Regions from separate parts of the Fructobacillus cardui genome, predicted to be linked through region 1. Evidence: predicted binding sites of a transcription regulator. Region 1 holds the regulator's gene; the other holds the start of a gene.
The links. Region 1 encodes LexA, which represses DNA repair genes until DNA is damaged. Its sites were predicted from a motif close to CNAACANNTGTTNG; they were not measured.
Positions count from the first base shown of each region.

Region 1 (15,730 bases):
TCGTTCCGTAACGGAAACCGTTCCCCGGGCATCCAACAGGTTAAAGGTATGAGAAGACTTCAAAATATAGTCATAGGCTGGATGAACCAAGCCTAATTCCAAATTATGCTGTGCTTCCTTTTCATAATCATCAAAATGTTGGAGCAACATTCCCTGATTTGACTCTTCAAAGGCATACTTTGAGTGTTCGTATTCTGGTTCTTTGAAAATATCACCATACAAAACGCCATGGCCCCATTCCAAATCGTAAACCGTTGGTACGTCTTGGATGTAAGAAGCTAACCGTTCCAAACCATAGGTAATTTCAGCCGTAACGGAATCAACTTCGATTCCACCAACCTGTTGGAAATAAGTGAACTGGGTCACTTCCATCCCGTCTAGCCAAACTTCCCAACCGATTCCGGCCGCACCCATTGAAGGGTTTTCCCAGTTATCTTCAACGAAACGAATGTCGTGTTCCAATGGCTTGATGCCCAGGGCTTCCAAAGAAGCAAGGTACAATTCCTGAATATTGTCAGGTGACGGCTTCATTACCACCTGGAATTGGTGGTGTTGGAACAAGCGGTTGGGGTTGTCACCATAACGGCCATCAGCTGGTCGCCGAGATGGCTGAACATAGGCTGCTCGCCAAGGTTCTGGACCATTAGCACGTAAGAAGGTATAAGGGCTTTGAGTTCCCGCTCCGACTTCGTTATCGTAAGCCTGCATCAAGTTAGCGCCCTTTTCGGCCCAAAACTCTTGCAGTGTCAAAATAATGTCTTGTACTGATAATTTTTCACTGGACATAAGTCTTTCCTTTATTCTTTCATCATTAAAATTTTAAAACGCTGTGACGAATTTACGGCTTTCCTTCACCGCCTTGGTCCGCTTTTAAATCAGCAAACTTCGTCATCATGGTTGGATTATTCTTGGTCAATTTTTTGACGGTCAAATCCTCTAATTTATTGTTAGCAAGACGAATCTGATTTTCAGAAGTCGTCAGGCTCTTTTTCACATTTTCCATCTGGCTAATCGCCCGGTCAATCTGTTCGATTGCCTTTTGGAAGTTGCTCGAGTAGGAATTATAGTTTTTAGCAAAGCGGTCCTTGAAGGCCGTGATATTGTCTTCAAAGTTCGTAATATCAATGTTTTGATTGCGTTCTTCAATCAGCGCCCGCCGATATTGGAGGGAATCCAAGGCCGCATTGCGCAAAAGGCCGATAAAATGGACAAAGAATTGTGGACGGATGACGTACATTTTCTCGTAGTCCGGCACCTGAACAATTCCGGTGTTATAGTACTCGTTATCGGCTTCCAGCATCGAAACCAAAACGGCATATTCCGTTTTCTTTTCCCTGCGATCCTTATCCAGTTCCTTAAAAAAATCTGCGTTCTTATGCTTCTGCTCGGTCGCATCCGCCTCATTTTTCATATCAAACATGATGGAAATAAATTCAACATCATCTTGATAATCACGAAAAATAAAATCACCCTTCGATCCGGATTGTTTTGAAACCTCGTTGTCCTTCTCAAAGTAAGCATTGGGAAAAGCGTAAGGGCGAATTTTATTAAATTCCTGATGAGCGTAAACTTCCAAACTTTCGCCAATTTCCTTGGTTGACTGCCGGGCCTTAAAGTCTTTATAGAATTCGACTTGCTCTTGAGCTGCCTGCAATTGCGCATCGTAGTCTGACTTCACTTTTGCCAAGGCTAGCTCTTGGTCGCGACCCTGATTTTCAACCTGATTTTTCAAATCGGCCAGTTGCTTTTCTAGTTCCTGTCGATGCTGACCGGCCTGGTCCTTTTCAGCTTGGTAGGTGCTCTGCAGGTTTTCCTTTTGTTCAGCCAGCGCCAGCGCCTTGTTAGCAGCTTCCTGGTCCTTAAACGCGTCTAGCTGTGAACGTAACTGCGTCAGTTGGTCTTGCAGCTCCGTCTTTTCTTTTTGGGCCGCGTCCTTCTCAGCTTGCTTAGCCTTCTCCAGCGCTAAATCAGATTTTTGCTTTTCCTGGTCCAACTGTGCTTGGAGTTGCAGCAATTGGTCATGCAGTTGGTTTTGTTCTTTCTGGGCCGCATCCCTTTCAGCCTGCTTGGCCTTCTCCAGTGCTAAATCAGCCTTCTGCTTTTCCTGGTCAATTTGTGCCTTGACCAAGTCTTGCTGGCTCTTTTCCCAATCGACCTTTTCCTGAGCTAATTTTTCATCAATGGCCGTTTGCACAGCCACCCCCAGTTGACTCGTATCAACTTGGAGCTCGTCTTTCAAATCAAGGGTATCACCGGCATGGCCATCCTCGTTTAAAACCAAAACCGTGTCCGACTCCAAATGATACTTCAGCTTTGCCATAAAGTCCTCCTTATCTGACAAAAAACCGCGGTTAACAGTCCCAATGTCAAAATTTGACATCAGGACGCTAACGCGCGGTTCCACCTGATTTCCAACGGCTAATTGCTCAGTCGTTGACACTTTCACGGTTCTCAGCTCACCGGGTGCCAAACCGGGTCAAAGCCTTAAACTAATCTATCCATATTATGCCGATTTTTCTGAAAAAGGTCAAGAAAAAACTCGTTAAAAACAGAAAAAGCCCACGAGCCAAATGACTTGGGAGCCTTTGTAGCAATCACCATCGATCCAAAGTCCTTAGATCTTCAACAATTCTTTTTCTTTTTCCGCCGCAATTTCATCAATTGCCTTGGTGTTTTCGTCCGTCAACTTTTGAGCTTGGTCTTCGGCATCGTGAACTTGATCTTCGGTCATGTCCTTGTCCTTCTTGATGGCATCCATGGCATCGCGACGAACGTTACGAACGGCAACCTTCGCCTTTTCTGCTTCGGCCTTGACGTCCTTAGCCAATTCCTTACGACGTTCTTCCGTCATTTGTGGAATGGCCAAACGGACAATATTACCGTCAGAAGCTGGGTTCAAGCCCAAATCAGAAATGTTAATCGCTGTCACGATTGCTTCCAAGGCGTTCTTGTCAAATGGTGTGATCAAAAGTAAGCGTGCTTCTGGCACTGAAATTGAAGCCACTTGGTTCAATGGTACCATCGCACCATAATATTCTACTTCTACTCGGTCCAAAATACGGGGATTTGCCCGGCCCGTCCGAATTTCTGCTAATTCACGACGCAAAGCTTCTTGAGCGCCCTGCATCCGTTCTTTTGTACTTGTAAAATCAAAAGCCATTATTTTTCTCCAGTCACTGTGGTTCCAATTGCCTCACCCTTGATAACCCGTTCGATGTTACCAGGTTGGTTCAAGTTAAAGACAACAAGTGGCATGTTGTTTTCCATTGAGAGGGATGAAGCGGTTGAATCCATAACCTTCAAGCCCTTTTGAATGATATCCAAGTGCGTCAAAGTTGTAAACTTCTGGGCATCTGGATTTGTATTTGGATCTGAATCATAGACACCATCAACACCGTTCTTTGCCATCAAAATTGCATCGGCATTAATTTCGTTTGCCCGTAAAGCAGCCGTTGTGTCCGTTGAGAAGTATGGTGAACCAGTTCCTGCAGCAAAGATTACAATCCGACCCTTTTCAAGGTGACGAATGGCGCGGCCACGGATGTAAGGTTCTGCAATCTGTTGCATCGTAATCGCCGTTTGAACGCGAGTATCAACACCGGCACGTTCCAAGGCATCTTGGAGGACCAAAGCGTTCATAGTCGTTCCAAGCATTCCGGTATAATCGGCGCGTGACCGCTCCATCCCAACACGGGCAGCGGGTTCACCACGCCATAGGTTACCGCCACCAACAACGATGGCAATTTGAGTGCCCATATCATGGACTGCCTTGATTTCTTTGGCAATTTGGGCGACTGTCTCCAGGTCAATCCCCTGACCCTTAGCACCAGCCAAGGCTTCGCCTGACAGCTTCATTAAAACTCTTTTATACTTTGTATCCGTCATGGTTTTCCTCTTTCTTATCGCTATCTATTATAGCAAAAATGTAGTCATCAATTCCAAAAAAAAAGCACCCAAATCTTGGGATACTTTTTGGAAGAGCTTAGTTGTTGATTTGCTTAGCAACTTCTTCAGCCAAGTTTGTTGTTTGCTTTTCGATACCTTCACCAACTTGGTAGCGAACGAATGACTTAACCGTCATGTCATTTTGCTTAACGAAATCAGCAACCTTTTGGTCACCATTCTTAACAAAGTCTTGGTCCAACAAAGTGATGTCAGCCAAGAACTTCTTAATCCGTCCTTCAACCATCTTTTCCTTAATGTTGTCAGGCTTGCCATTCAAGTCTTCAGAAGCCAATTGAACTTCCTTTTCCTTAGCAACAACATCTGCAGGAACTTGGTCATCAGAAACGTACTGTGGAGCAATAGCGGCGATGTGCATGGCCACGTCACGGGCTGCTTCTTCGTTTGAACCAGTCAAAACGGTCAAAGCAGAGATTGAACCACCCATGTGTGAGTAAGCACCGAAGACTTCACCGTCAGTCTTTTCAGCAGTAGCAAAACGACGCAAAGTAATCTTTTCACCAGTAATCTGAGAAACGTTGATGATCTTGTCGTTAACAGTTCGGTCTTCTTCACCAGCAACTGGCAAAGCCAAAGCAGCTTCAACGTCTGCAGGTTGCTTTTCCAAGATTGTCTTAGTAACAGCAACTAACAAGTCATTAAATTCCTTGTTACCAGCAACGAAATCAGTTTCTGAGTTCAATTCGATGATGGCAGCCTTGTTGCCTTCAGTCATCACGTAAGTCATACCTTCAGCAGCAACACGGTCACCCTTCTTAGCGGCCTTTGCCATTCCCTTTTCACGCAACAAGTCGATTGCCTTTTCGATGTCGCCTTCAGCTTCAACCAAAGCCTTCTTGGCATCCATCATTCCAACAGATGTCTTATCACGTAATTCCTTCACTAACTTTGCAGTAACAGCCATGCAAATGCTCCTTTAGCTTCTTTATTATCTTTTAACAGTCTCTAGTATAGCATAGAAAAAGCCGTTCAGCGTCCCAAGCAGGTCCACCGGAACGGCAAATCAATAAACTAATTTCAACTTAGTTGTCTTTTTCAACGATTGTTGTGATTTCTTCGATTGATTCCGTGTTTTCGTCACCTTCGATGAAAGCATCTTCAGCAGCGTTGTCTTGACCTTGACGGCCTTCGATAACGGCATCAGCCATCTTAGCAGTGATCAAACGGATGGCACGGATAGCGTCATCGTTTGCAGGAATCTTAACATCAACATCGTCAGGATCGGCGTTTGTGTCAATCATGGCAACAACAGGAATGTTGAGCATGTTGGCTTCCTTAACGGCGATTTCTTCCTTCTTAGGATCAACAACAAACAAAACATCTGGCAAGTCTTGCATGTCTTCGATTCCACCCAAGAACTTTTCCAACTTTTCACGTTGCTTGTTCAACAAGACAACTTCTTTCTTAGGAAGTTGTTCGAAAGTACCATCTTCGGCCATTGCCTTCAAGTCTTTCAAACGTTGAACACGTGTCTTGATTGTGTTCCAGTTAGTCAAAGTTCCACCCAACCAACGGTGGTTGATGTAGAATTGACCAGCACGTGTTGCTTCTTCAGCGATTGCATCAGATGCTTGCTTCTTAGTACCAACAAACAAGATGTTAGCGCCATCAGCTGAAGCGTTACGAATAAAGTTGTAAGCTTCGTCAATCAACTTAACAGTCTTTTGCAAGTCGATGATATGAATGCCGTTACGTTCCGTAAAGATGTATGGTGCCATCTTTGGGTTCCAACGACGAGTTTGGTGTCCAAAGTGAACCCCTGCTTCGAGGAGTTCCTTCATTGTAATAACTGCCATAGTGGCCTCCTAGGTTTAACCTCCGGTAAATTCTTGGTTCGTGCTGACAAATGATCAATCACTTGCACCTGCACGTTCTCGTTTACCGTGTGTATTTTTGTTGTATTCACAACAGATACTAGTTTACTAAGGTTTTGACCGAAAAGCAAGGATTTTTCTGATTTTTAACTAGTGAAAATCAGTCCAAAGAAAAAGCCAACCACAACCGGCTGGCAAATATTCTTAATCTTGTTCTTTAGCTAATTCTTGACCCAAAGTTTTGGCCAAAACAGCACTTTGCCCAGTTTGGTCCAAATCAGCACCATTCGTGACAATCAAGTTCGCATCTGACTTAGCCAAAGCCTCGAAAGCATTAATGGACTGGTTATTGAAATAGTTTTGGTCCGCGTTCTTCAAAGCGGCCTGAACTTTATCAATTCGGTAACTTTCGGCATCCGCCTTTGTTCGCGTCGCCTCGGCGTTGGCCTTAGCAGTGGCAATCAAAGCCTCGTTATTAGCCTTTGCGCGCAATTCGATGGACTTGGCCTCACCTTCCGCTTGCGAAATAGCTGCCACTCGTTCTCGATCTGCCTTCAGCTGCGTATCCATTGAAGACTGGATAGCTGCACTGGGCTTCAATTCATCAATATTAATCCGATCAACGTTAATACCATAGGTATTCGTTAAATCACCGATTGCCTCGGCCAAATCCTTATTGATTTGACTTGTTGACCCCAGGGCCTCGTTCAATTCCATCCGACCAATGATGTCGCGCAAGTGGCCCCGAACCAATTGTTGCATCGATTCAATCGAATTCGTGTTTTCATATGAATATTTCACAGGGTCTGTGATATGGAAGTTTAACGTCACCGTTGCCCCAATATCAGCGTTATCCTTGGTAATAACTGAATAACCAGCCAACTTCAATGGCTGCAAGGCCAAGGAAACCGTCCTGATTTTTTGAACCAAAGGCAAACGGAAATTCAAACCTGTCTGCCTTGTCGAAGAATACTTACCCAATGTTTCCAAAAGGCCAACACTATTTTGCGGCACAATCTTAAAGGAAACCAGGGCCAAAACGATTACAACAATGATGACGATCACCAAAATCGACATAAATACCGTCCTTACTTTTTCTGGAGGATTAAGACGTTCCCCTCGGCACGCTTAATCACATAGGTTTCTTCAGGGACCACATTAGTCCCTGAAGCTAAATCATAGTGATAAAAATTGCCAATAACCTTCACTAACTTCTCTCTTGGGTCGCAGTCTTTAAAAGACACCTGGCGCCCAATAATATTGTTTAATTCAAAAGTAGTAATCATTATTTGCCACCTTCAATTCAAATGATTTATCCCATTCTATCATGGATTAAGGGTCTCATAAAGTCCCTCTACCTATTTTTGCCAAATTGTAGAATCCACTTTTCGTTCCATTAAAAAAGCCTCTTTTTGCGGCCGGCTCAGGCGCTTAAACTTAGCCTCAGCCGAAAGGGCAGCGTGCTTATTATCAAACGTTTCTTGGTAAATCAGCTGTAATGGATGTCTGGACTTCACCCGAGTAAACTTGGCCCCCTTCCCCGCTTGATGGACTAAAAAACGGCGGTGGGCATCATCGGAAAAACCACCATAAAAATAACCGTCGGCCGTATAGAGCACATAAAAATCATAAGTTTTGTCATGAGCATCCGTCATGATTCCCATCTCCCTCCTCGCGCAACCACCTGTAATTGACTTACAGCTGCCAAGGTTGCCCATACAAAATTTCTTGTACCTGGGGCGTATACTGGTCATCAGCTGTATAGGCAATAATTGGTGGCAAAATCCGAACGCCACCCGGCTTACCCGCCTTAATCGCTTCTACCAAGACCATGTTGGCCTCACGGTCGGCCTTGCCGTACACAAACTGAATCCGTTTGACCGCTAATTTCCGGGCAGAAAGGGCAGACATAATATCCTCCAACCGGTCTGGTCGATGAACCAAATAAAATTTACCGTTATTCTTTAACAGCTTATTGGCAACTTGCGCTAAACGGGGCAAATCGATGGCAATTTCATGCCGGGCCAATTGATAATGTTCATCAAGGTTTTGCTTGGTCTTTTCATTCACGGAAAAATAAGGTGGGTTCGACAAAACCGTATCCACCGATCCAGGCTTAATATCGTCATAAATTTCTTGCATATCGGACTGAATCACACTCACGCGGTCTTCCAAATGATTTAAAACAACCGAACGCTGTACCATCTCTGCTAAATCTTGCTGCAGCTCGACTAACTTTACTTGCCCTGTGACTTTGGCGGCATAAAAAAGACCAATTGCTCCAGTACCGGCACCTAAGTCGACCGATAGTCCTCGCCCCTTTTGCTTGGGCTTAGCAAAGTATGCCAAGAGCACGGCGTCTAACGAGTAAGAAAACATATCTGGATTTTGGATAATTTGAATCTGTTGTGATGGCAAGCCGTCAAGGCGCTCACCTGCTCGTAATTCTTCTGCTTCCATGGTTTGTTGCAATATCTCCATAAACTAAGTAAAATTATTCTGTTAAGTCAATTAGAAAGGGACAAGCAGATGTTATTCTATCGCTTTATCCGGGTCTTTACAGTGACCTTTGTGGCCATTATTAATGGTCGCGTTACCTATCTCCACAAAGAGCGCCTGCCAAAAAATGAAAACTACGTTTTAGTTGGGCCACACCGTTCTTGGTGGGATCCCGTTTGGTATGCTATGGCGGCCTATCCAAAGCGCTTCATCTTTATGGCTAAGAAGGAGCTTTTCAAAAATCCTGCTTTGCGCGCCTTGATTACCACTTTGGGGGCCTTTCCAGTTGATCGGCGCAATGTCGGTACCGATACCATCAAATATCCCGTTAACGAGTTAAAGAATGGCGATCGATCACTCATCATGTTTCCAACTGGATCCCGGCATTCTCAAAAGTTAAAATCAGGATCAATCCTGATTGCCAAACTTTCAAAGAAACCGATTGTTCCAGCAGTTTATCAAGGTCCCGTGAAGTTTTCACACCTATTTAAACGCAATAATACCACAATTAATTTTGGTGAACCAATTGTGATTGACCCTAAAGCCCGCTTGACGGACGAAAAAATTGCCGAATACAATCAGAAGATTCAAGAATCTTTTGATGCCTTGGACAAAGAAATCAATCCCAACTGGGTATACATTGATCCAAAAGCACAAAAAAAATAAGCCGTTTGGCTTATTTTTTTTGTGCTTTGGCATTTTGTGCCTTCATTTGAGCCATCATCTGATTCAACTTCTTTTGTGATGGCTTCTGGCCCATTGACATCATCATGGACTTCATCATTTCTTCTGAAATGGGTGGGTTCTTTGCCAAGTATGACTTCATCGTAAAGCGGGCCAAGAAGAATCCCCCAACCAAACCAACGACCAAAGCCAAAATTCCAACTAATACAACCATTATTGGTCTCCTTTAACTACGAAAATCTATAAGGTATTATAGCATAAAGGCAAGCAAGACAGTATCTTTTTGCAAAAACAGTGGAAAACAGGTCGATAACTCGAATAAAAAGTTTCTTTATCCACTATTTTAAATTTAATCCCCATTTTGTAATAAAATTTAATATTTCTTAAGGTTTTCTCGCGAACATTTGTTTGCTTTTCAGGTTAAAATTCGCTAAGATAAACGTAGCAAATACAGGTAGGAAAGTACATATGGCAAGTTCTGATTCAAAACAAATTCAAGTCTTGAGATTTATTCACGACTATCAAAGTAAAAATGGTTTCCCACCCACCATTCGTGAAATTGGTGAAGCAGTCGGCCTATCTTCCTCTTCAACCATCCACGGTCACATTGCCCGTTTGATTAAAAACGGCTACCTCGAGAAGAAGGGAGAAGGAACTAAGGCACGCGCTATTGAAGTGACACCAGCCGGTTTTGAAATCCTTGGGATTTCGGCCACTTCCGGTAAGATTCCAGTCCTAGGATTGGTCACAGCTGGTCAACCAATTCTGGCCGTCGAACAAGAAGCAACCGAGTTCTTCCCCATTCCAGAAAATCTGATTCCCTATGATGGTGACCTCTTTATGCTGAATGTTCGTGGTGAATCCATGATTAACATCGGTATTTTGGATGGCGACAAAGTAATTGTCCGTCGTCAACAAAATGCCGACAATGGCGATATCGTCGTTGCCATGAACGAGGACAACGAAGCCACGGTTAAACGCTTCTTCCAAGAAGGTGGTCACTACCGCCTTCAGCCAGAAAACGATACAATGGCTCCCATTATCTTGGAATCTGTTTTTATTTTGGGAAAAGTTGTTTCCCTTTACCGCGACGCAATTTATTAAAAACAAACTTGCCTAAGGGCCCTACTACGTTTTTGTAGTAGGGCTGTTTTATTAGCAAAATAAGGACACTAAAAAGCCACCAATTCGTTCGTTGGTGGCTTTTTCAAAATAATTTATGCAAAAGTTGAATCAGCTGGTACGCGAACCAAGTCCATTTCAACCAGTGTTTGTGCAATTTCAACCGTGTTCCAGGCAGCACCCTTCAGCAAGTTGTCAGAAACAACCCACAAGTGGAAGGCACCAGGATTTTCCAAATCAGGGCGAATGCGGCCCACAAATGTTTCACGCTTACCTTCAGCCAAAAGAGGTTGTGGGTAAGTTTGTGTAGCTGGATCATCTTCAATAATCACATTATCAACGGCACCAATTGCCTGACGAATTTGATCAGTTGTCACGTTCTCGTCACCAGTATCGATATAAACGCTCTCACCGTGACCAATCATGACCGGCACACGGACGGCCGTACCAGTCACCTTAATAGCCTTAGCATTCTTGTCACCCAAGATAATCTTCTTCGTTTCGTGGATCATCTTGTATTCTTCGTGTGTGTAGCCTTCTTCTTCGAAGACATCAATCTGTGGCAACAAGTTAAAGGCTAATGGGAAATGCTTTTTATCACCTTTCACCGGCAGGACATGGGCCAATTCTGCCATGTCGTCACCCAACAAACGAGCCTGAGCTTCAGCCAAAACTTCATCCATCGCTGCCTTTCCAGCACCAGAAGCCGCTTGATAAGTGGAAATAATCACCTGGTTCAAGCCAAATTCTCGGTAAACTGGGTCAAGCGCCATTACCAATTGCGTCGTTGAGCAATTAGGGTTGGCAATAATTCCCTGATGGTCCTTTAAAGCGGCGGCGTTAACCTCAGGCACAACCAATGGCACCTGATCATTCATTCGCCAATAAGAAGAGTTATCGACCACAACAGCGCCAGCCTTAACAGCAGCCGGAGCCAAAGCCTTTGAGGTAGATCCACCGGCTGAGGCCATAACAATATCAACACCTGCAAAGGAATCTTCCGTTGCTTCTTCGACCGTTAATTCTTGGTCCTTAAAGCTGATTTTTTGACCAGCTGAACGAGCAGAAGCTAAGGCCTTAACTTCACCAACCGGAATTGTTGATTGGGCCAACTGGTCCAAAATTCGACGTCCAACAGCACCCGTTGCACCGAGCACTGCTACATTATAGGCTGTCTTTGCTACCATAAAAAAATTCTCTCTTTCTTTTTAAATGACATAATAAACAACAGAAGAAAATTAGTCTGTCTTCAAGGCGCTTTCAATCTGCTTTTGAATATCAGCTGCCTGGATAAACGTCCGATGACGAACAGGTCGCTGGAACAAATCCTTCACTTGGTCAGGAATTTGTGTTTTGGTTGCTGCTGCCAAAGCAGTCAAGCCGCCTTCGCCACTAACAACTTCTTCGCCAAGTGCCTCAAGAACCGTTTGTGGGAACTTATAGGGACTAGCAGTTGCGGCCAAAAGGGTTTGATGACCATCGTCGTTGTATTGATAAACGGCCACAGCCGTATGTGGATCAATCAAATAATCAGAAGAAAGGAACGTCTTTCGTATCGTTTCTTCTACCTGCTCTTGATTGGTCCAACCAGCAGAAAACTTCGCTAAACCAGATCTCGTTTTTTCTGCCAATTGATACTGGCCTTGACTTTGCAAGTCTGCCATATCTTTTTTGATCAAATCAGCATCCTGACCGCCAGCAAAGTACAACAGACGCTCTAAGTTTGACGACACCAAAATATCCATAGCCGGCGCATTCGTCACCTTAAAGTCGCGGTTCTTATTATATACCCCTGTTTGGAATAATTCTGTTAAAACATGATTTTCATTCGAAGCAACCGTAAAATCAGCCACCGGTAAGCCGATGTGGCTGGCATAGTAAGCTGCTAACATATTTCCAAAATTACCAGTTGGCACAAGTACATCAATTTCTTCACCAGGCTTAATTTGACCACTTTCAACTAATTGACCATAGCCGTAGAAATAATAGACGATTTGTGGGACCAAGCGACAAATATTAATCGAATTTGCCGAAGAGATTTGAATATCTTCTTTCTTTAAGAAGGCAGCAAAATCTGAATCACCCAAAAGGCGCTTAACCGCCTGCTGGGCATCATCAAAATTGCCCTCTATCCCGTAAACATAGGTATTTTTTCCAGGCTCGGAGACCATCTGCTGACGCTGGATGTCCGAAACCCCGACTTGTGGGTACAAAACTGCAATTTTTGTTCCAGGTACGTCGGCAAAACCAGACATTGCGGCTGTTCCCGTATCACCTGAGGTTGCCGTTAAGATAGCAATTTCCTTATCCAGGCCTTCTTTCTTAGCCGCCGCAATCACTAAGTGAGGCAGGGCCTGAAGGGCAATATCTTTGAAGGCCAATGTCGGACCATGAAAAAGCTCCAAATAGTGCAAATTGTTCCCAGCATCTTTGACCGGCACAATTTTATCGGTATCCCATTGGCTACCATAAGCTGCCTGTACAACGGCTTGAATCTCTGCTTTTGTAAAATCAGGCAAAAAAGCAGCAAAAATTTCAGTCGCCAAATCCTGGTAGGATTGTTGACCGATGGTCTTTAAATCCAAGTTCAAAGTTGGCCACTGATTTGGCACGTACAAACCACCATCCGGTGCTAAGCCCTGGAGGATGGCCTGGGCGGCAGAAACAGCAGGGGCTTCTCCCCGGGTCGAGACATATTCCATGACGTACTCCTTCAATCTCATTGATTTCTAATGATATTATAACAAAAACATTCCTTTTTAGGCGGGAAAATGGTAAAGTTAATAGGAAATTATCCTTACTTGACAGTAAAAAACGATAGAAGGAGTCATCATGGAAGTTAAGATTGGCCTTTTTGGCTTAGGAACAGTTGGGATGGGCTTGTTAACCATCTTAGAGGAACAAAAAGAAAAAATCAGTGAAAATACTGGTTTAGACCTGACCGTAAAAACCGCGATGGTCTCTTCTTTAACCAAGGACCGCCCTGGTTTAAGCTCCACCATCCAACTGACCACCGACCCAAAGGACATCTTAGATGATCCAGAAATTGATTTGGTTGTCGAAGTTGCCGGTGGTACTGGCTCCGCTAAAAACTGGATTAAGTCCGCTTTGGCAAGTAAAAAACCAGTTATTACGGCTAATAAGGACCTGATTGCGACCGCTGGGGAAGAACTCCTTGACTTAGCAAACAAAGCGCAGGTGCCCCTCTTATATGAAGCAGCAGTTGCCGGTGGGATCCCAATTATCGGTACCCTACGCGAATATTTCCGTACCGATACCATCCGCTCATTAGCGGGGATTGTGAATGGTACCACCAACTACATGTTAACTCAAATGGCCGATAATGACCTATCCTACGAAACGGCCTTAAAGCAAGCACAAGACCTAGGCTTTGCCGAAGCGGACCCCACAAATGATGTCGCTGGCTACGATGCTGCTTACAAGGCCATTATCTTGGCCCGTCTGGTCTTTGGATTGGAGGCTGGATTAAAGGACATTCAAATTACCGGTATTCAAAAGATTACGGATGAGGACATCGCCGCCGTTAAAACACTTGGTGGCCAACTCAAGCTTCTTTTCCGCATCGATCAAATCAGTGCCGATTCAGTGGCCGTTATCGTTGCTCCCCAGGTTGTGCTACCACAATCACCTCTGTCACAGGTCCACAATGAGAATAATGCTATTGCAGTGAACAGTGATAACCTCGGTCAAACGCTTTTCTATGGCCCTGGGGCTGGTGCACGGCCAACGGCCCAAGCCGTTTTAGCCGATATTTTGGCTGCCGCAACGGCACCAAAGGACGCTAAGCAACCGTTGTCAGAAAGGGAAATGACATTAGCTGGCGAACGAGTTCAAGCCTATTGCTGGATTCTGAATACAACTGGTGCAAACAATGTTAGCCAAGACACCAAGGACGAACTCCGTTCATTGATTGTTCGTCAAGCCAGCCACGAAAATAACCGGCTTGGCTCTCAGCTCGTCCTTTATACCAAAGAAATGTCCAAAGATCAGCATGATGCCCTTCTTGACGCTTTAACAACTAATCGGACATTAGCAAAGGAGTTTGTGATTTATCCATGCTAACCATCACTGTACCATCAAGTTCTGCCAACCTTGGTCTTGGCTTTGATTGTCTTGGACTTGCATTAAACCTTAATTTAACCGTAACCGTTGGTCCAAAAACTGATACTTGGCAAGTGGTTCACCCATTTGGCGCAGATATTCCAAACGATGAAACCAATCTCATTGTTCAAACTGCTCGACTCGTTGATCCAGATATTACACCCCACCAACTAATCGTTAAAAGTGACATTCCACTGGCTCGTGGTCTTGGATCTTCCTCATCAGCATTAGTAGCCGGTCTTTTCTTGGGGCACTACTTAGACGATCAAACGATTGATCGTCACCAAATTCTACAAGAGGCAGCAGCCCTTGAGGGTCATCCGGACAATGTTGCGCCAACTATTTTAGGTGGCCTACAATTAACAGACGATGACCAAAATGGCGTACAAGCCACTACCCTTCCACTACCCAAAAATTTGGTCGCGGTTACCTTTATTCCGGACTACCCATTAAAAACCGCGGAAGCAAGGGCGGCTTTGCCTGCAACCTTACCACTCAAAACGGCCGTTCACCAAAGTCAACACCTTGCCAACTTGGTTGCCGCTTGCTACTTAGGTGACCAAAAGCGATTAATGGATTTAGTAGAAGAAGACCAACTGCATGAACCCTACCGGGCTAATTTAGCACCAGAATTCTTACAAATTCGTGCCTTAGCACACCGCCTTGGTCTAGCAGGAACATACCTGTCGGGAGCTGGACCGACAGTTATCTCAATAGTTGAACGAGGACACGCTGACCAGCTACTTGAAGCCATCAATGGCCTCAAGCTGAACGGCACAGCAACCATTTTAGCTGTCCAACACACCGGTGCCACCCTCACAGGTACATTGGATTAAAGACACTCAATCTGTTTTGATTTATGAAAGGAGTGCCGGTTTCTTACCGGCAGTATTATGAAAGTAACAAAATTCGGCGGTTCCTCTTTAGCAACTGGAGCCCAGTTTGAACGCGTCATCGATATTTTAAATCAGGATGAAGACCGTCAGGTCGTTGTGACCTCCGCCCCTGGTAAGGCAAAAGAATTTCCAATCAAGGTTACCGACCTCTTGATTCGCTATGCCAACGAAACTATCAACGATGAGGATGCTACTGAAACGCTCTTAGCGTTGAAGGAACGCTATCAGACCATTGCCGACCACTTTAACCTCGATCAAGAGGTTTTCCAAACGATTCCTGACCAAATTGACCAATTGGCAAATCATCATTATCGCTCCTACTCTTATTTGCGAGCTGCCTTTGCCGCCCATGGCGAGTATTTAAACGCGCAATTACTGGCCTTGATTCTGCAAGCTAAAGGTGAAAAGGCAGTTTTCGTCGACCCAAAACAGCTTCATATGGAAACCGATGCGACAACCGCAACCCTAAATGAAGAAACCACTTATCAAGACCTTGCCGCCTTTGAAATCAAAGATGATACCCGTTATATTTTCCCAGGTTTCTTTGGTTACAATGACCGTGGCGAGATGGTTACCTTTTCTCGTGGTGGTTCCGACATCACCGGTGCGATTTTAGCTCGTGGCTTAATG
Region 1 covers NZ_CAUZLS010000001.1:24,075-39,804, forward strand. The annotation lists gene glyQ (glycine--tRNA ligase subunit alpha) at 1-786, opposite strand, end outside; gene AABI20_RS00110 (DUF2130 domain-containing protein) at 839-2,320, opposite strand; gene frr (ribosome recycling factor) at 2,615-3,160, opposite strand; gene pyrH (UMP kinase) at 3,160-3,885, opposite strand; gene tsf (translation elongation factor Ts) at 3,983-4,867, opposite strand; gene rpsB (30S ribosomal protein S2) at 4,986-5,759, opposite strand; gene AABI20_RS00135 (SPFH domain-containing protein) at 5,982-6,809, opposite strand; gene AABI20_RS00140 (hypothetical protein) at 6,866-7,063, opposite strand; gene AABI20_RS00145 (GIY-YIG nuclease family protein) at 7,136-7,432, opposite strand; gene AABI20_RS00150 (tRNA1(Val) (adenine(37)-N6)-methyltransferase) at 7,473-8,237, opposite strand; gene AABI20_RS00155 (lysophospholipid acyltransferase family protein) at 8,307-8,942, shown strand; gene AABI20_RS00160 (YneF family protein) at 8,953-9,174, opposite strand; gene lexA (transcriptional repressor LexA) at 9,429-10,064, shown strand; gene AABI20_RS00170 (aspartate-semialdehyde dehydrogenase) at 10,178-11,269, opposite strand; gene thrC (threonine synthase) at 11,321-12,784, opposite strand; gene AABI20_RS00180 (homoserine dehydrogenase) at 12,915-14,165, shown strand; gene thrB (homoserine kinase) at 14,159-15,040, shown strand; gene AABI20_RS00190 (aspartate kinase) at 15,098-15,730, shown strand, end outside.

Region 2 (15,730 bases), 370 kb from region 1:
ACAGGGTGGAATAAGAAATGAATTTTTTTTCGGGAAACGTGCTAGAAATATAGTTAGGAACTCATTGATTACACGAAAGAATCCTGTTTACCAAATGTCGAACAATAGAAGTAGGAATTAAGACAAGTATTCATATAAGGATACTGCCACCAGGTTCCTAGCACCTAAATTATATCATGATTTTAAAATAATAATCATTATTTTAAAATATTATACAAATATACCAACGTTAATTAAAATAAATCAAAGAATACTTTTAAATATTTGAGAATGATGGTATTAAGGTTGACCCGGGAATCAAGCGCGCCGGGGGATGATTTGCTCAGGTTTTGATTCATTTGCAGTTTAGGGAATGAATAAACAATTTTTGTCGAAAGGGTAAAATAAAAAAGGCCTCAGGCCTTTTTGTTTGAAACAGATTCACGTAACCAAGGTTGGTCGCTTGCCTCATTTTCAGTCAAAACACGTTCGAGTGTTTCCGCCGCAGCGGGAACAAACATTTCTGGTCTTGGGTTAACCGGAATAAAGTTGGCGGCCAAGGTTTCGTCACCATCGACAACCAAATCGGATGCGCTAGCACCAGGAACCAAGCGAACCTCAAAGCCCATTGACAAGGTCTCTTGGGCATCGCCCCAGGAATTTTTATCTGTGACGTGGCTGGCAACGCCTAAAAGGCGAACCACTTCGACATCGAGGTTGGTTTCTTCTTTAAATTCACGGACAACGGCCTGCATTGGTGACTCGCCGTATTCCAAGAAACCACCGGGGAAACCATAACCCTTCTCTGAATCGCCACGCTTTTCTAGCAGGATGGCATCGTGGGTCTCATTCCAAAGAACCCCCCAGGCAGAAGGGAAAATCATGCCTTCGTGACCAACCTTTGCTCGCATCCGAGCGATATAATTTTGTTCCATTCGATAACCAACTTTCTTATTTTAGCTTTAAGTCAATTTCACAATAGTATCATAACACTCAATTATGATGTTTTGCGGGCCGCTTTTTCAGACTATTTTGCTTGTCAGTCGTTTCCAAGATGGACCGTGTTATAATGGGCATAGTGAAAATTTTTTGAAGCAGGTGAAATATGACACAGCAAAAGGGTGCCGTTTGGTACGAACACCTTCATACTGAAAAACATACCGGTGCACGTCGTGGCCGGTTACATACTCCTCATGGAACCTTTGAAACCCCAATGTTTATGCCGGTTGGGACTCAGGGTGCCGTTAAGGGCGTCAACAATCGAACACTGAAGGAAATTGGCTCACAGTTTATCTTGGCCAATACCTACCACTTGTGGGTTCGACCCGGCGATGAGTTAATTGCCGAGGCCGGTGGTTTACACAAGTATATGGACTGGGATCAGGCCATCTTGACGGATTCTGGTGGCTTTCAGGTCTTCTCGTTGTCCGATTCACGAAAATTGAGTGAAGAGGGAGCAACCTTTCGCAACCACGTGAACGGCGACAAGATGTTTTTGTCGCCAGAAGTGGCCATGCGCATTCAGAATAATTTGGGTTCTGATGTCATGATGCAACTGGATGAAGCCATTCCCTATTTTGAAACCTATGAGTATATCCGCGATTCGATGCAGCGATCATTGCGCTGGGCGGACCGGGCACAACAGTATCACAAGAAGACCGATACTCAGGCTTTGTTTGGAATTGTCCAGGGAGCAGGTTTCCGCGATTTGCGGACTGAATCCGCTAAGGAATTAGTCAAGATGGATTTGCCAGGCTATGCCGTTGGTGGTTTATCTGTTGGTGAATCAAAGAAGGAAATGAACCGGGTTTTGGACTTTACTATGCCAATCTTACCCGAGGACAAGCCCCGATATTTGATGGGCGTGGCCGCTCCTGATTCCTTGATTGACTCTGTGATTCGCGGGGTGGACATGTTTGACTGTGTCTTGCCAACGCGAGTTGGTCGTAAGGGAACACTGATGACCAAGCGTGGTCGGGTGGTGATCAAGAATTCAAAGTACAAGAATGACTTTTCACCCATCGATTCTGATTTGGAATACTATTCAAAGAATCCAATTCGAACAAATCAGTTTGGCAACCTAGCGCAATATGATTTGCCATCTTATAGTCCCTATCAAAACCTTTCCAGGTCTTACTTGCACCATCTCTTTAATGCGAATGAGTTGCTGGGCGCTCAGATTGCCTCTGAGCACAACCTGCGCTACTTGTTGAACTTAATGGAAGAGATGCGGACTGCCATTGAAGAAGACCGACTTTTGGAATTCCGCGAGCAGGTCTTAGAAGATTATGGTTATAACAAAGCCAACGCGCGTTTGTTCTAAAAATTTGTTACAATAGTTTAAACAAAAATAAATTAAAGGAAGTTCTTATGCAAAGTTTCATTTTCCCTCTATTAATTATCGTTGTCATGCTCTGGTGGATGTCACGGACAAGCAAGAAACAGCAACAACGCCAACAAGAAATGCGTAGCAACATGAAGCCAGGTGCTAAGGTTATCACCATTGGTGGCTTGCATGCTGTTGTTGATGCTGTCAACGAAGAAGCAAAGACTGTTGATTTGGACGCCGAAGGCGTTATTTTGACTTTTGAAGCAACTGCTATCCGGACTGTTAAACCTGAAGAAGAAGCTAAGACTGAAGAAGTAAAGTCTGCTGAAGAAGCAGCGAAGGCTGACGATACCATTGCTGAAGAAGCTAAGGACGAAGCCAAAGATTAAGACATGACTTGTTTTGTTTGACGCAAACAAACAGTCGTCTTAGACCCTCCCAAACAATTCGGGAGGGTCTTTTTACCAGTAAAGAGGGACAAAAATTCCAAGGAATACTGATTTGCCCCAGAAACGTGATGAGGAAGAATTGATGCATTTACTATTACATTATGCCAAGCCTTACTGGAAGCAAATCGCCTGCGCTGTTTTAGCAGTCGTGACAATGGCAACGGCAACATTATTGCAGCCGCAGTTTTTAAAGCGGATGTTATCGGCCATCATTGCTGATAATTCGCAGGCTGTCCTCCATAATGGGGTCTGGTTGTTGGCTTTGGCAATTGTTGGCATGGTTGCCGGGGTTTCCGGAACCTTTTTTGCTTCCCGAGTTTCTCAAAGTGTTGCGGCTGATTTACGACGCGCTGAATACGAAAAAATTCAGTCGTTTTCTTTGACGCAGATTCAAAAGTTTTCATCTGCTAACTTGGTGATTCGGTTAACCAATGATATTAACCAGGTTCAACGCTTTGCCATGCAGTTGATGCAAATTATTTTACGCGTGCCAATCCTGTTTGCCGGTGGTTTGGTATTAGCCATCTGGACCATGCCTGGTTTATGGTGGGTCATTGTTTTGATGATTATCTTAATCATGCTGACAACGGGACGCATTTTTGGAAAAATGGGTGGTTTGTTTGGCAAGTTCCAACATATCTTGGACAAGAACAATACCATTACTCAGGAAAGCCTTTCAGCTGTCCGTGTAGTGAAATCCTTTAACCAAGAAAAGCAAGAAGAAGATAACTTTGCAGCCAGTACTAAGGAATTGACGGATTTAAACCAAAAGATTGCTTATATCTTTTCATTAATGACGCCGGTTTATATGCTGATTTCTTATATCGCGATTGCTGCTGCTTTACTTTTGGTTTCGCAAACGATTGTGAAGAACCCCGATGAATTGGCAAAGATTACGCCTTTTATCACCTATTTAAATCAGATTTTGTTCTCATTGTTGATGATGGGGATGGTTTCGAACATGGCCTCCCGTGGTTTGGTTTCTTTGAAGCGAATTGGGGCGGTGATGGCCGAGCCAAGCACCATTAATATTCATGAAAATGCTGAAAATGGAACAGTTAAGCGTTTAAATGGGAACATTAACGTTCGTGACCTTTCTTTTGCCTATCCAAATGATGACAAGCAGGTTTTGCGCGATATTTCCTTTAATCTGCCTGCTGGCCAAACGCTTGGAATCGTTGGGTCGACGGGGTCCGGAAAGTCAACTTTGGCACTGTTGTTGGCACGCTTGTATCAGCCAAGTGCGGGTCAGATTGACATCGATGGTCAAGACTTACAAACCATCGACCAGGAAACGCTACACCAAAACCTGTCAATTGTCTTGCAAAAACCAGTCTTGTTTTCCGGCACGATTGAAGACAACTTAAAGATGGGCCGGCCAGATGCCAGTTTGGCTGATTTAGAAAAAGCGGCCGATCAGGCCCAAGCCAGTGAATTTATCAACCAATATCCTGACCGCTTTGGTCAAGAAGTTTCGGAACGCTCTTCCAACCTTTCCGGTGGGCAAAAGCAGCGGTTATCGCTGGCCAGAGCCCTGGTTAAAAATCCGAGTCTGCTAATCTTGGATGATTCAACTTCCGCCTTGGATGCCCGGTCCGAAAAGTTGGTTCAAGAGGCACTAGCTAAGGACTTTGCAACAACCACCAAGGTGATTATTGCCGAAAAGATTGCCTCAATTATCCATGCCGATCAGATTTTAGTCATGAATCAGGGGCAGATTGTTGGGGTTGGAACCCACCAAGAGCTCCTTGACCAGTCTGAAATCTACCAAGATATTTACCAAAGTCAAAAAGCAAAGGAGGACAACCATGGCTGAAATTAAAACGGCACTTGCCTACTTTGTTAAAAACTTAAAGCAATACTGGCGGGCCTTGTTCATTTCGCTGCTCTTAATTTTAGTGGCAACCTATGCACAAATTAAGGCACCGCTTTATTTGGGGGATGCTATTTCGTCCTTGACTCATTACTTGGTAGCCTCGTTAACGCCTGGGGGTCATGGATCCCTACATGATTTTTATGTGGCCGTCTTTTCCATGATTGCTTTTTATGTGTTGACCGAATTTGCCTTGCTAATTTCTGGTCTTATGACTGCAAAAATTTCGTCCGATTCAGTAGGAGTGATGCGGCGTGGTTTGTTTAGCAAGCTCCAAAAAATGCCAGTGCGCTACTTTGATACCCACCAGGACGGAAAAGTTTTATCACTCTTTACTTCTGATTTAGATAATATTTTTACGGCCATGAATAACGCCGTTTTCCAGATTTTCTCCCAAGCGCTGCTTTTTGCTGGTGTAATTTGGATGATGTTTGCCAAATCAGCAACGATGGCGTGGGTGACATTGGCTGCAACGCCGATTGCCATTATCGGTGCCTTACTGATTGCCAAATATGCTCAGGTTCAAATTAACCACCAACAGGCGGCAACGGCTGACATGAACGGTTATATTAATGAACAGCTAGCAGGACAAACAGTTCTATTAACGGAAGGCCGCCAAGCGGATTCGATTGAAAAGTTCGAACCATTTAATAATCAGGTTCGAGTAGCGAGCCAAAAGGGCCAGTTCTATTCCGGCCTGTTAAATCCCTTGATGCAGGGGTTCTCCTTGCTCAACTTAGCAATTGTAATTTTCTTTGGTTCTTGGTTAGTGCTGCATAATGGCATGGATAAGGCCTCTGGGTTGGCCTTAGTTGTTGTCTTTGTTAACTACTCACAACAACTGTTCCAACCAATTACCTCATTGACGACCATCTATAACGCCTTACAACTAGCTGTAACGGGTGCCAACCGGATTACGGAGGTTGAAAAGGAAGACGATGAGGTCAATACAGGGACAAAGATTGCTGGTCCGCTCAAGAACGAGATTGCCTTAAAGCATGTTGATTTTGCCTATAATCCAGACCGACAAATTTTGAAGGACGTTTCCATTACGGTTAAGAAGGGGCAGATGGTTGCTTTGGTGGGACCAACGGGTTCAGGTAAGACGACTGTGATGAACCTGTTAAATCGGTTCTATGACCTGTCGGGTGGTGAAATCACCTATGATGGCACAAAGCTACAAGACTTTGACCTTTATTCCTTGCGTGACCGCGTTGGGATTGTTTTGCAGGAATCAGTTGTCTTTTCCAAGTCAATCATGGATAATATCCGCTATGGTCGGCCGGATGCAAGCTTAGAAGAAGTGCAAGAAGCTGCCAAACAGGCACGCATCCACGACTTTATCATGTCCTTACCAGACCAATACGATACACAAATTTCCCCTGAAAAAGACCTCTTCTCTAGTGGGCAAAAGCAGCTTCTTTCAATTGCTCGAACAATCTTGACGGATCCTGATCTGCTAATCTTAGATGAAGCAACGTCAAACGTCGATACGGTCACTGAAGCAAAGATTCAAGAAGCCATGGATAACGTTATGGCCAACCGCACATCCTTTGTGATTGCTCACCGTCTGAAGACGATTTTATCCGCTGATCAAATTGTCGTTTTGAAGGATGGCCAAGTCATTGAACGTGGTTCTCACGAAGAATTGGTCAAGGAAAATGGCTTCTACGCCGAACTGTATACTAACCAAATGGTCTTTGAATAGGACCTTTAGCGGTCTGAAATCATTTATTCTTTCTGGGGCAGAATTTGGAACGACCCCATCGAGATGGTATACTAAAAGTACTATGCCCAAGGGCAAAGCAACGAGCAATGGAGATTCCTATGAAAATTGGCTTATTTACGGATACTTATTTTCCACAGGTTTCCGGTGTCGCCACCTCAATTCAAACCTTAAAAAATGCTTTGGAGGCCCAGGGTCACCAAGTTTATATTTTTACGACCACAGACCCTAAGGTTGACAAGCATACACCAGAAGAAGGGATTTATCGTTTTTCATCGATGCCCTATTTTGGTTTCAAGGATCGTCGTTTGACTTTTCGTGGTTTGATTCAAGCCGTTGAAATTGCCCGAGACTTAGGTTTAGAAATTGTGCATACGCAAACGGAATTTTCACTGGGCTTAATTGGCAAATATGTGGCTCGACGGTTAAAGATTCCGGTTATTCATACTTACCACACGCAATATGAAGATTACACACATTATGTTGCCAAAGGGATGTTAATCCGGCCCGGTGCGGTTGGCCATATCGTAAAGGCCTACCTGAAGGGAATGGAGGGCGTGATTGCCCCTTCTGAGAGGGTGAAAGAAAGCCTGCTTAGTTATGGTGTGACGATTCCAATTCCAGTGATTCCAACCGGTGTGGCGATTCCAAAGCGAGAAGCTCACCACGATATTCGTCAGCAGTACGGCTTGGCTGAAAATCAGCCGGTGATTCTGTCTTTGGGACGGTTAGCCTTTGAAAAAAATGTGGCTTTAACGATTTCCGCCTTTTCGGAACTTTTGCAAACGATTCCGGATGCGAAGCTCATGATTGCCGGTGATGGCCCAGCCAAAAAATCTCTAGAAGAACAGGTTGAGGACATGTGCTTGCAGGATGCCATTATTTTTACGGGGATGATTAATCATGACCAAGTCGGTGACTACTATCGAATGGCCAACGTTTTCGTTTCCTCATCAGATAGTGAGACACAAGGACTGACCTTTATTGAAGCCTTGGCTGCTGACCGGCCTTTTGTAGCTGTTCGTTCACCTTATTTGGAAGAGGTGGTGACCAACAAGGCGATTGGAACGTTGATTGACGATTACGATGAATTTCTAGCCGCTACTTTATACTATTTACAACATTCTGATACAGCCGCCGATGACCAAATTCGAGCAGCAGCGGTAAAAAATGTTGATGCGACAACCTTTGCGAACCGAGTCTTAAACTTTTACGACCAGGTTTTGCAAGATTACCACCATGATGACGATGATGACGATTCAGACCAGTTAACGGATGAAGAAGTCGGTTATATCAAACGTCTCTTACGCAACCCCTTTAGGAGAAGCTAACTTGAAGGTTCTGTTATATTTTGAAAACCAAAAATTAATTGCCAAATCAGGCATTGGTCGGGCCATGCGCTTGCAACAAGAGGCATTGGCACCGATTGATGATGTCGAGGTGACGACTGACCCCAAGTGTACGGACTATGATATTTTGCATATCAACACTTATGGCGTGAAATCGATGTATATGGTCAAAAAGGCTCACAAAATGGGGAAAAAAGTGGTTTACCACGCCCATTCAACCTACGAAGACTTTCGTAATTCATTCTTTGCCTCAAATTTGTTTGCTCCCTTGTATAAGAAGTACTTGGTGGCGCTTTATGGCCAAGCCGATGCTTTGATTACGCCAACGCCATATTCAAAATCGCTTTTGGAAAATTACGGTCTCACGCAACCAATTTACCCTGTTTCAAATGGGATTCGTTTGAGTAAATATGCAAATGACCCCCAAAAAATTCAGGCTTACAAGGATTACTTTAATATCCAGCCAGGCCAGAAAGTTGTGATGTCTGTCGGCCTGTTCTTTGAGCGCAAGGGGATTTTCGATTTTGTTGAATTAGCCAAGCGTCACCCAGAAATTACCTTTGTTTGGTTTGGTCATACCAACCCCACCATCTTGCCACGTAAGATTCGCCGGGTTGTCTTTGGTGGTGAGCATCCAAACAACCTGATTTTCCCAGGTTACTTATCGGGGGACGTGATTTTAGGAGCCTTTGCTGGGGCTGATTTATTCTTGTATCCATCCTACGAAGAAACAGAAGGAATCGTCGTCTTAGAAGCCCTGGCCTCTAAGCAACGCCTCTTGGTTCGTGATATTCCGGTTTATGATTCTTGGCTGAAAGACGGTGTTAATAGCTATAAGGCAGAAGACTTAGAAGACTTTGACCGCCAAATGGTTGCCATTTTAGCCGGTGAAAAATCAGATTTGACCCAGGCTGGCTTCCAAGTTGCACAAGAAAGAGATTTAAACCGAGTTGGAGAAATTCTTGCTGAGGTTTATCAAGCGGTTTTAGAGAATCGCGCCTTGTCATTTAACGCTGACCAGGACGGGGCGCTTGTGCCAGCTTGGTCGACGAATCGGTCCTAGGAGATTCTTGATGGACGTTTTAAAATCCAAAAAAAACCAATTATCGGCCTTACTAGTCCTTTTGTTAACAGGTCTAACCATCTATTACTTGACACGGGAACTAAGTGGCCGCGAAAAGCAATTAGAGGCAGCTCTGAAAGTCTTGGACTGGCATTTTCTCGTTCTCGCGCTGTTAACGATGGTTCTTTCGCTTGTTTTAGAAGCCCTGGCTACTCGGTCATTGCTTAGTCCAGTTGATCGAAAAAACACGACTTGGGGCACTTTAATCCGTGTACCATTACTTAATCAATTAGGAATCGGATTAACACCCTTTGCTTCCGGTGGACAACCAGCTCAGTTATATGCGTTAACGAGAGGAAAAATCGAAGGTAGTCGGGCTTTGTCCGTGATTTTAATGAAGTTTTTGGTTTATCAAATTGTGGTCGTTTTGTTCTTTATTGTCGGCTATGTAGCCGCCGATTCTTTCATCTACAAAAATGTTGACCCAACCTTTGCCACCTTCATTCCTTTTGCCATCGCCATCCATGCTGTTGTGATTATTGGCCTGCTCTTGGTGATGTTTTGGCCAAAGCTGTCTTTGAAGGTTGTTGAATGGTCTGGCCGTGCTGCACAAAAGTTTATGAGTGCTAGTCGGGTTAAAAAATTAGTTGACACGGCGGAAGATAAGGTCAATAATTTCCATCAGGAGTCAAAACGTGTTGCCCGCTCAGCTAAGTCGCTCCTTGTGGCAACGCTCTGGACAGCCCTGCAGTTAATTGCCTTTTACCTTGTGCCATACTTTGTTATCCGGGCCTTTGGTTATGGCTCCGTTAACCCCTGGCTAATTTTAACAATGAACATTATGATTGTGATGGTCATTTCGTTATTTCCAATTCCAGGCGGTGTTGGGGGAGCAGAGTTGTCCTTTCAACTTCTCTTTACGCCTTTCGTTAAGAACCCAGCAACTTTAGTCTTGGTTATCTTAATTTGGCGAATCATTACCTATTACTTCTGTCTCTTTGCTGGTATTTTAGCCTATGTAATTCCGAATAAGGAACAACGGTTGGCAAAGCAACAAAAGGGGTGACAAAGAATGGATGATTTAGCCAGTAAAAGTGTTTTAACAACAATATTAAACCGGCTCTTTGCCATGGAAAAATCAACAGACCAACGTTTTCAAGTTCGACGTTTTGACTCCTATGGCCTAGAAGTTTTAAAGGTAACCCTTGATCAAGAAGACAAGGTTTGGACAATCGAAGAACACCGGCGCAATAAGCAATATAAATTTGATGATGTTGATTTGGTCGCCATCGAGATTTATGACCTCCTCTTCGATATTCAACATACCTTTTAAGTTTTGTGAGGAAAACCGATATGTTAGCTCGTCTTAAAAATGCATTCAAGCCAAAAAAACTCTGGCAAAAGATGAAGAATACTCAGGACTTTTGGACTAGTATTAGTGGTTTTTTTGTTTTGAACCTTTTTTTTGTGTGGTTAAAGACCTATATTAATTACCACATCAATTTCTCTTTGGGCGTCCAAGGACCAATTCAAGATTTCTTACTTTTCTTGAACCCAATTCCAACGGCAATTATCTTGCTCGGGATTGCACTCTATTTCCGCGGGAAAGTGGCTTATATTTTAGCCTGGGTGATGAACTTAATTCAGACCATTTGGCTCTTTGCCAATATTCTTTATTACCGTGAATTTTCTGATTTCCTATCCTTTGGGATTATGGGATCGGGCTCATCAACGGGCAATAACCTGGGAAAGTCGATTGCGGCCATTATTCGCCCAACTGATTTCTTAGTCTATGTCGACTTGATTGTGATGGCCGTTGTCTTACTCTTTAAGTTCTGGCCCATTGATAAGCAAGCAATTCAAAAGCGTTATGCGATTTTGACAACCATTTTAGGAATTGTCTTGATGTTGGTTGATTTTGGAGTCGCTTCGGTTGACCGCTCGGGTTTGTTGACGCGCTCATTTGATAACAACTATATTGTTAAGTACTTAGGCTTAAATGAATATGCTGCCTTTAACGCCTGGCAGACCAACAATCAAACGAAATCTCGTAAAGAAGCCAGTGCTGCTGATTTACAAAAGGTTCAAGATTTCTTGAAGCAAAACTCAGTGCCGGCCAATATTTCATATACTGGAACGGAAAAGGGTAAGAACGTCTTTGTTATTCACCTTGAGTCGTTCCAGCAATTTTTGATTGATTACAAGGTTGATGGTCGCGAAGTTACACCAAACTTAAATGCCTTCTACCACGATCAAAATACGCTTTCGTTCGATAACTTCTACAACCAGGTTGGTCAGGGAAAGACATCCGATGCTGAAATGATGCAGGAAAATTCCTTGTACGGACTTTCGACCGGATCAGCGATGACTAAGTACGGTTCAAGTAATACCTTTGAAGCGACACCTGCCATCCTCGGCCAGCAGGGCTATACTTCTGCTGCCTTCCACGGTGACGTGCCAACCTTCTGGAACCGAAACAATACCTATAAGTCCTTTGGTTATAATTATTTCTTCTCAAAGAACTTCTATAAGGATAGCGATAAGCCAAGTTATAACGTTGGCTATGGAATGAAGGATAAGATTTTCTTGAAGGATACTGCTCAGTATATCGAGCAGTTGCCACAGCCATTCTATGCCAAGTTAATTACGGTGACAAACCACTACCCATATGAACTTGACAAGGAAGATACTGATTTCCCAGCTACAAAGACCGGTGATACGACAGTTGATGGTTATGTTCAAACTGCTCATTACCTTGATCAGGCTTTCGGCGAATTGATGGCTTATCTCAAGCAAGCTGGGTTGTACGATAACTCTGTCTTTGTTTTGTACGGTGACCATTATGGTATTTCTGAAAACCACAAGCCTGCCATTGCGAAATTGCTTGGTAAGACTTCCGTGAGTGATTATGACTTAGCCCAATTCCAAAAGGTGCCATTCATGATTCATGCAACTGGTTTGCAGGGGGGCATCAACGATACCTACGGTGGCGAAATTGATATGATGCCAACCTTGATGAACCTTTTGGGGGTTTCTACGGAAGGGATGACCATGTTCGGTCACGATTTGTTGTCAACTCAGAATCCGCAAATTGTTGCTTTCCGTGATGGTGATTGGACGACGCCAACTTATAAAAAGTATAAGAACCAATACTTCGATAGTAAGACTGGTCAGAAATTGTCGATTGATAATAATCCAGCGTTAAAGGCAACAGCCCAGCGGGTGCAGTCATACGTTGATGAGTCACTGTCAAATTCGGATAAGGTGATTACAGGTGACTTGCTTCGTTTTGATAAGAATCGTTGGAATTTCCACCAAATTGATAAAAAATCGTATGACTATACGAAGGCCAATACGTTGAAAGCGTTGAAGGCGAGTCAGTCGTCGAGCCCAACTTCGATTTTGGCCTTACGTAACGGCCAATCAACCGTATCGGATTACAAAACTGATGCACCGGAGCTGAAATAAAAAGCAAAACAAGAAAACGAACACGTTCAAGTAATAGAACATGTGTTCGTTTTTTGTTATATTTGTTATAATGTTCCTGAGTGATTTTTTTACCAGGCGAGGAGGATATATCTTGATTACACCGCAAAAAGATCAAAGCTTTGAAGTTGTTTCAAAGTACCAACCGACTGGTGATCAGCCGAAAGCGATTGATAAACTTGTGAAGGGTTTAAAAGATGGCGTCAAAGAGCAGATTTTGCTCGGGGCAACCGGAACAGGGAAAACATTCACAATTTCCAATGTGATTGCCCAAAACAATAAGCCAACCTTGGTTTTGTCACATAACAAGACCTTGGCTGGTCAGCTTTATTCAGAATTAAAGGAATTCTTTCCACATAATGCGGTCGAATACTTTGTTTCCTACTATGATTACTACCAGCCAGAGGCCTATGTGCCTTCTTCGGATACCTTTATTGAAAAGGATTCCGCGATTAATGATGAAATTGACCAGTTGCGGAATTCGGCAACGGCTTCGCTTTTTGAACGCAATGATACGATTGTCGTTGCCTCAGTCTCATCAATCTTTGGTTTGGGTGATCCGCACCAATACCAAAACCATGTGATTTCTTTGCGGGTTGGTAACGAATATGGTCGTAATCAATTGATGCGCGATCTGATTGACATCCAATTTACCCGTAACGATATTGATTTTCAGCGTGGCACTTTCCGGGTGCGAGGCGATGTGATTGAAATTTTCCCGGCTTCCCAGGATGAATTGGCCATGCGGGTTGAATTTTTCGGTGATGAAATTGACCGCATTCGACAAATTTCAGCTTTGACGGGGCAGGTCGTTTCAGAACGAGACCATGTCGCCATTTTCCCAGCGAAGCACTTTATGACCGATGATGAGCGGATGAAGGAAGCCTTAGTTGGTATTCGCCAAGAAATGGAAGACCAGGTCAAGGAATTTGAAAAAGAGGGCAAGCTTCTTGAAGCTCAACGAATCAAGCAGCGAACCGAATATGACCTGGCTATGTTGAATGAAATGGGCTTTACATCTGGAATCGAAAATTATTCACGCTGGATGGACGGTCGCAAAGAGGGCGAACCACCATTTACCCTCTTAGATTTCTTCCCCGATGATTTTTTAATTGTTGTGGATGAAAGTCACGTGACGATGCCACAAGTTCGTGGGATGTACAATGGTGACCGCGCCCGGAAGCAGACGTTGGTTGATTATGGTTTCCGTTTGCCCTCAGCATTGGATAACCGCCCTTTGCAACTGCCAGAGTTTGAGAAGCACGTCAACCAAATTATTTATATGTCGGCGACACCAGGGGATTATGAGCTTTCTCGGGTACCAAAACGTGATATTGTTGAGCAAATCATTCGACCAACCGGCCTGTTGGATCCGGAAATTGAAGTTCGGCCAGTGATGGGACAAATTGATGACTTAGTGGGTGAAATTAACCTGCGGATTGAACGAAATGAGCGTGTCTTTATCACCACCTTGACGAAGCGAATGTCAGAGGATTTAACGGACTATTTGAAGGATGTTGGCATCAAAGTTGCCTACCTCCATTCCGATATCAAGACACTCGAACGAACGGCGATTATCCGTGATTTACGTTTGGGCAAGTACGATGTGCTGGTCGGCATTAACTTGTTGCGTGAAGGAATTGATGTCCCCGAAACTTCTTTGGTGGCCATTTTGGATGCTGATAAGGAAGGTTTCTTGCGTAATCCACGCTCGTTGATTCAAACAATTGGTCGTGCTGCTCGAAATGCGAACGGCCACGTGATTATGTATGCCGATAAGGTGACAAGGGCCATGCAGGAAGCCATGGATGAAACGGCTCGTCGTCGTGACATTCAGATGGCGTATAACAAGGAACACGGCATCACGCCACAAACAATTAAAAAGGAAATTCGCGACTTAATTAGTGCAAGCAAGGCAGCTGAAGAAGTTGAAGACGTTGACTTAACGCAAGTTGACTTTGCTGATTTACCAAAATCAGACCAGACTGAAATTTTGGAAAACCTCACTAGCCAAATGAAGGCGGCGGCCAAGGGCCTAGACTTTGAGACTGCTGCTAAAATTCGCGATAACATTATGAAATTAAAGAAACGGGCCGGCCGTTAAAGGTTGGCCTCAGGTCACCGATGTGATAAAACAGGGGTGAACTTGCCAAGCGAGTGAGTGCTCGTTTGACCATGAAAGAGGATTTTATGGCGAAAGATAAAATTGAAATTCGCGGGGCTCGTGCCCATAACTTAAAAAATATTGATGTTGATATACCAAAGGAATCCCTCACGGTTGTGACTGGCTTATCCGGATCTGGAAAGTCTTCTCTGGCTTTTGATACCCTCTATGCCGAGGGGCAACGTCGCTACGTGGAATCCCTATCCGCCTATGCTCGCCAATTCTTGGGGCAGATGGATAAGCCCGACGTCGACTCGATTGACGGCCTTTCACCGGCCATTTCCATTGATCAAAAAACAACTTCGAATAATCCTCGATCAACAGTCGGAACGGTAACCGAGATTTCAGATTACTTCCGTTTGTTGTTTGCTCGAGTGGGGAAGCCTGATGATCCAAAGGATGGGACGAAAATTCTGCATTCGATTGATCAGATGGTCGAATATGCTCAAAAAGAGTTACCTGAGGGAACTCGTTTGCAGGTCTTTGCACCGATTATCCAGCACAAGAAGGGTACCCACGAAAAGGCCTTTGCTCAGATGCAAAAGCAGGGTTATTTACGGGCTCGAATCGATGGTGAGATTGTTGAACTTGATACGGTTGACGACCTCACTTTGGAACGTAATCGTTTCCATGATATTGATGTTTTGGTGGATCGGATTGTTTTGCGTGCTGATGCCCGGTCTCGCCTTTTCGATTCGATTGAAGCAGCCACGAACCTAGCTGGCGGTTTAGTGGTCTTGGAGCCGGTTGGCCGTGGTGACGAGAAAGTTCCTGCGCCATTGCGGTTCTCAGACCACTATTTGGGCGACCTGAAAGATTTTAAGGTTGGCCGATTGGAGCCGCGGCTCTTTTCTTTCAACGCACCGATGGGGGCTTGTCCTGTCTGTCAGGGGCTTGGAGCGACTCAAGAGGTCGATTTGGATCTGGTTGTGCCAGATGATACTCTGACGTTGAAACAGGGTGCTTTGGCGCCTTGGAACCCAATTTCTTCTAACTACTATCCAGCACTGCTGGAACAGTTCTGTGAACAATTTGGGATTGATCAAAATGTGCCCTTCATGGATTTGTCGAAGAAGGACCAGGACCTGATTTTGTATGGATCGGGTGAGAAGGAATTCCACTTCCACTTCCAAAATGATTTTGGTGGCGTTCGTGATGCTGACCAGGTTTTTGAAGGGGTGCTGAACAACGTTTCCCGGCGTTATAAGGAAACCAATTCCGACTTTACTCGTGACCAGATGGCTCAATACATGACGCAACTGACTTGTCCAGCATGTCATGGATACAGGTTAAACCCGGCGGCCTTGTCCAT
Region 2 covers NZ_CAUZLS010000001.1:398,885-414,614, reverse strand. The annotation lists gene AABI20_RS01955 (NUDIX domain-containing protein) at 396-914, opposite strand; gene tgt (tRNA guanosine(34) transglycosylase Tgt) at 1,085-2,302, shown strand; gene yajC (preprotein translocase subunit YajC) at 2,350-2,697, shown strand; gene AABI20_RS01940 (ABC transporter ATP-binding protein) at 2,840-4,573, shown strand; gene AABI20_RS01935 (ABC transporter ATP-binding protein) at 4,566-6,338, shown strand; gene AABI20_RS01930 (glycosyltransferase family 4 protein) at 6,458-7,687, shown strand; gene AABI20_RS01925 (LTA glycolipid anchor biosynthesis glycosyltransferase, IagA/BgsA family) at 7,689-8,768, shown strand; gene AABI20_RS01920 (lysylphosphatidylglycerol synthase transmembrane domain-containing protein) at 8,779-9,834, shown strand; gene AABI20_RS01915 (DUF1797 family protein) at 9,841-10,101, shown strand; gene AABI20_RS01910 (LTA synthase family protein) at 10,122-12,236, shown strand; gene uvrB (excinuclease ABC subunit UvrB) at 12,349-14,358, shown strand; gene uvrA (excinuclease ABC subunit UvrA) at 14,445-15,730, shown strand, end outside.
Region 2: the regulator LexA is predicted to act here: its motif matches at 12,272-12,285, upstream of uvrB (excinuclease ABC subunit UvrB).